Regions from separate parts of the Bradyrhizobium ganzhouense genome, predicted to be linked through region 1. Evidence: riboswitches for the same ligand, from Rfam matches in the RefSeq annotation. Region 1 holds a riboswitch; the other holds the start of a gene.
The links. A riboswitch is a leader RNA that binds a small molecule or an ion and turns the genes downstream of it on or off. The one in region 1 is predicted to bind S-adenosylmethionine.

Region 1 (2,395 bases):
GCGCACCTCCAGCACGGCGCGCGCGCCTTGGCCGCCGGCGCCGGCATAGCCGAATCCGGGATCGAAGAATCCGGCATAGTGCACGCGGAACTCGCCGACCAGCGGATCGAACGGCACCATCTCCGCGGCGTAATCGGGCGGCACCTGCACGGCCTCTTTCGAGGCGAGGATATAGAACTCGCCGGGATCGAGGATCAGGCTGCCGTCGGGACGCGCCGAGATCGGCTCCCAGAAATCTTCCACCGCGTAGCCGGAGCGACGATCGACATCGACCACACCGGTGTGACGCTTGGCGCGGTAGCCGACGAAGCCCGTGCCCTTCTCGCCGGAGAGATCGACGGAGACGGCGACGCCGCCGGCCAGATCCGCATCGTCGATGTCGACGAGACGCTCGGACGCATGCAGCGCATCAAGCGCGTCGGCACTGAGGATCGCATCACCGGTGCGGAAGCGTACCTGCGACAGCCGCGAACCTTCGCTGACCAGCACCGGAAACGTCTTCGGGCTGATCTCTGCGTAGAGCGGGCCGTGATAGCCGGCGCCGATCATGTCGAAACGACGCGTGCCATCGGCGATCACACGGGTGAAGACGTCGAGCCGGCCGGTCGAGCTTTTGGGGTTCGCGGCCGCGACGATCTCCGGCGGCAGCGCCAGGCTCTCCAGCAGCGGCACGATGTAGACGCAGTTGGTCTCGAGCACCGCGCCGTCGGCGAGGCTGAACTCGTGCAGCTTCAACTGGTCGATGCGCTCGGCGACGGTGGCACCGGGGCCGGGCAGGAAGCTCGCACGCACGCGATAGGCGACGTCACCGAGGCGCAAATCGAGGCTCGCCGGCTGGATCTGGCTTTCGACGAAATCGTAGGCAGGCAGGATGAGGCCCGCGTCCGCCATCGCCGCGATCATGCGGTCGGGCAGGATACCATTGGCGTCGGCGGCAACCGTGAACGTCAACCGGGGGTCCTCATCGGGGGTCAAATACATCCGGACATGCGGGAAATACTAGCCTTTTACGGCTATCCGATGGACGCCTTGACGAAAAGGGCATTGCGGAATATGAGCATCACTTATCCCGTGGTGATTTGAGCCGGCCGGCTTGCAGCCACGTTAAATAAGTCGCTAAACAGGCCGGGGACCTCTGTGATCCCGGCCCGTGGAAATTATCCAGGCCGGTTTTTTTGTGACCATTTTCGATGGTCACGCAGAGGAGAGCCTATGTCGAAGTCCCCGGCGTCCACCACGCAATACCGTCCAGAAACCCGCCTGGTCCATTCCGGCACTCTGCGCTCGCAATATGGCGAGACGTCGGAGGCGCTGTTCCTGACCCAGGGCTATGTCTACAACAGCGCCGAGGAGTGCGAGGCGCGGTTCAAGGGCGAGGACCCCGGCTTCATCTACTCGCGCTACTCGAACCCGACGATCGCGATGTTCGAGCGCCGCATGATCGAGCTCGAGGGCGCAGAGGCCGCGCGTTCGGCGGCAACAGGCATGGCGGCGGTGACGACTGCGATCCTGGCGCCGCTCAAGGCCGGCGATCACGTCGTCGCGTCGCGCGCGCTGTTCGGCTCGTGCCTCTACGTCATTCAGGACCTGCTGCCGCGCTACGGCATCGAGACCACGCTGGTCGACGGAGCCGATCTCGACCAGTGGCAGCGTGCGCTGAAGCCGAACACCAAGACGTTCTTCCTGGAGAGCCCGACCAATCCGACGCTCGACGTGCTCGACATTCCCGCGATTGCCGAGATCGCGCACAGCGGCGGCGCGCGGCTCGTCGTCGACAACGTGTTCGCCACGCCGATCTGGCAGAGCCCGCTCGCGCTCGGCGCCGATGTCGTCGTCTACTCCGCGACCAAGCACATCGACGGCCAGGGCCGTTGTCTCGGCGGCATCATCCTGTCCTCGGAAGCCTTCATCGCCGAGCACATCCACAATTTCATGCGCCAGACCGGCCCGTCGATCTCGCCGTTCAACGCCTGGGTCCTGCTCAAGGGCCTGGAGACGCTCGGCGTGCGCGTGCGCGCGCAGACCGACACTGCGGCGCGTATCGCCGACGTGCTGGCGAGCCATCCCAAGATTGCACGGCTGGTCTATCCCGGCCGCGCCGATCATCCGCAGGCGGCGCTGGTGAAAAAGCAGATGCGCGGCGGTTCGACGCTGGTCGGCTTCGAGGTCAAGGGCGGCAAGGCGGCTGCCTTCCGCGTGCTCAACGAACTCAAGCTTGCAAAGATCTCGAACAATCTCGGCGACGCCAAGAGCCTCGTCACCCATCCGGCGACGACGACGCATCAGCGGCTGAAGCCGGAAGTGCGCGCCGAGCTCGGGATCGGCGAAGGCTTTATCCGCTTCTCGGCCGGGCTCGAGCATGCGGATGATCTGATCGAGGATCTGACGGCGGCGC
Region 2 (2,395 bases), 320 kb from region 1:
TCGCCAGCACACCGCCATGGTCGCCGGCAATGTCGAAATAGTCCATCGCGCGTGTGAGATAGAGATAGGCATTGGCGTCGAAGCGTTCGACAAAGGACGAGCCCTGGTAGCGCAGATAGGACTCGACCTGGAAGTCGGCGTCGAACGAGAAGGTCGGCAACTCGCGATCCTGCATGCGGCGGCCAAACTTGCGATGCAGCGCGGCGTCCGAGAGATAGGTGATGTGCGCGGCCATGCGCGCGACTGCGAGGCCGCGATGCGGATGGATGCCCTGATCCGCGTAAGCGCCATTGTGCCAGTCGGGATCGGCCATCACGGCCTGGCGGCCGAGCTCGTGGAAGGCGATGTTCTGCGCCGAGTGCCGCGTCGAACAGGCGATCGCCAGCGCGGAGTACACGCGCTTCGGATAGGCCGCGGTCCATTGCAGCACCTGCATGCCGCCCATCGAGCCGCCGACGACGGCGAACAGCGTGTCGATGCCGAGCCGGTCGATCAGCATCGCCTGCGCGCGCACCATGTCGGGGATGGTGATGACGGGGAAATCCAGGCCCCACACCTTGCCGGTCGCGGGATTGATCGAAGCCGGCCCGGTCGAGCCCATGCAGCCGCCGATCACGTTGGAGCAGATGATGAAGTAGCGGCTGGGATCGAGCGGGCGACCCGGACCGACCAGCGTCTCCCACCAGCCGGACTTGCCGGTGACGGGATGCACATTGGCGACGTGCTGATCGCCGGTCAGCGCATGGCAGATCAGCACGGCGTTGGAGCGATCGGCGTTGAGCTCGCCATAGGTCTTGTAGGCGATCTGGAACGGGGTGAGATCGATGCCGCAATCGAGCCGCAGCGGCTGGTCGGCGCCGAACTGCGCGACTTCAGAACTCGGATGATCGACCTCATGCGACCGATCGTCGGCACTGATCGCGGGACTGGGGACAGACTTGACGCCAACCATCTCTGACCATCGACCTCGTTTGCGATCAAACGTGAGATCGCGATGAAATCAGGCCATGAAAAACCCGGCCTGAACGATAGGTTCGGCCGGGATCGAAAACGTCCCCGGCCTGTTTAGCGAGTTTTTTAACGTGGCTGCAAGCCGGCCGGCTCAAATGACCACGGAACAGGCAAAAACCTACTGGCTTGGGCGCTTTTCGTCAAGTCGCGGTCCGGATGAGCCAAATTCAGCCCTGATAAGTCGACCAAAAAGGCTGTCATTTCTCTTTGCTTTCGCCGCTCCGACTGCCTAATCAGGGCACCGACCGCAGCCTCACAACAGCAACCGTCAGATATGTCCCAACGTCCGCCCGCGCCACCATCGCTCCAGGAATTGCGCAAGGAGATCGACGCGATCGACGAGGGCATTCATCGCCTGTTGATGCAGCGCGGCGACATCATCGACCGCCTGATCCAAGTGAAGCAGACCCAGGAGGTCGGCTCGGCGTTCCGCCCGGCGCGCGAAGCCTCCATGATGCGTGACATCGTGCAGCGCCATCGCGGCATCCTGCCGCTCGACACGGTCGAGAGCATCTGGCGCGTCATCATCTCGACCTTCACCTATGTCCAGGCGCCGTTCTCAGTGCATGCCGACATCTCGGTGAGCGAGCCGGCGATGCGCGATTCCGTGCGCTTCCATTTCGGCTTCACGGTTCCTTACGTCGCGCATTTCAGCGCGCAGGCCGCGGTCGAAGCGGTGGCGATGTCCAAGGGCGATCTGGCGCTGGTCTCGGCGACCTCGAGCCGCACGCCGTGGTGGCTGGAGCTGGAAGCGGACGGCGCGCCGAAGATCATCGCGCGGATGCCCTTCGTCGAGCGTGCCGACCATCCGGCCGCACTACCGGTGTTCGCGATCTCGCGCGTCGCCGACAGCGCCGTGGTGACGGAGGTCGAGACCTTCAGCGTGCGCGTGTCGGGGTGGAATGCCGAGGTGGCGCGCGCCCTGTCGCCGCTCGCCGAGATCGTGGCGGTGCCAGATACCGCCTTCGACGGCGCGGCGCTGCTGGTCTCGGTCACATCAGCCACCAGCATCGACAAGATCAGGGCTGCCCTGATCGAAGCGGGGGCCTCGGTGCGCTCCACGGCCCTCGTCGGCAGCCACGCAACGCGCTATACGGTGCGCCCGACCGGGTCGAAATCGTAAATCGCGAACTGACCTAGCCTATCCGGAGTTGAAGATGTCCCGCCCCGTGCCGAATCCCGGCATTCTCGATATTGCGCCCTACACGCCCGGCAAGACCCCGGTGCCGGAGCCGGGCCGCAAGGTGTTCAAGCTCTCGGCCAACGAGACGCCGTTCGGACCCTCGCCCAAGGCGATCGAGGCCTTCAAGCGCGTCGCGGACCATTTGGAAGACTATCCGGAAGGAACCTCGCGCGTGTTGCGCGAGGCGATCGGCCGCTCGTT

Region 2: it holds a riboswitch for S-adenosylmethionine, as region 1 does, so the genes downstream of both, metX (homoserine O-acetyltransferase MetX) here and ACLFLU_RS03840 (O-succinylhomoserine sulfhydrylase) in region 1, are expected to answer to the same signal.

Annotation. Positions count from the first base shown of each region.
Region 1 is NZ_CP181318.1:832,804-835,198, reverse strand. It holds gene ACLFLU_RS03845 (2'-deoxycytidine 5'-triphosphate deaminase) at 1-981, opposite strand, end outside; SAM riboswitch at 1,062-1,141, shown strand; gene ACLFLU_RS03840 (O-succinylhomoserine sulfhydrylase) at 1,213-2,395, shown strand, end outside.
Region 2 is NZ_CP181318.1:1,154,938-1,157,332, reverse strand. It holds gene metX (homoserine O-acetyltransferase MetX) at 1-952, opposite strand, end outside; SAM riboswitch at 1,045-1,124, opposite strand; gene ACLFLU_RS05395 (chorismate mutase) at 1,286-2,134, shown strand; gene hisC (histidinol-phosphate transaminase) at 2,169-2,395, shown strand, end outside.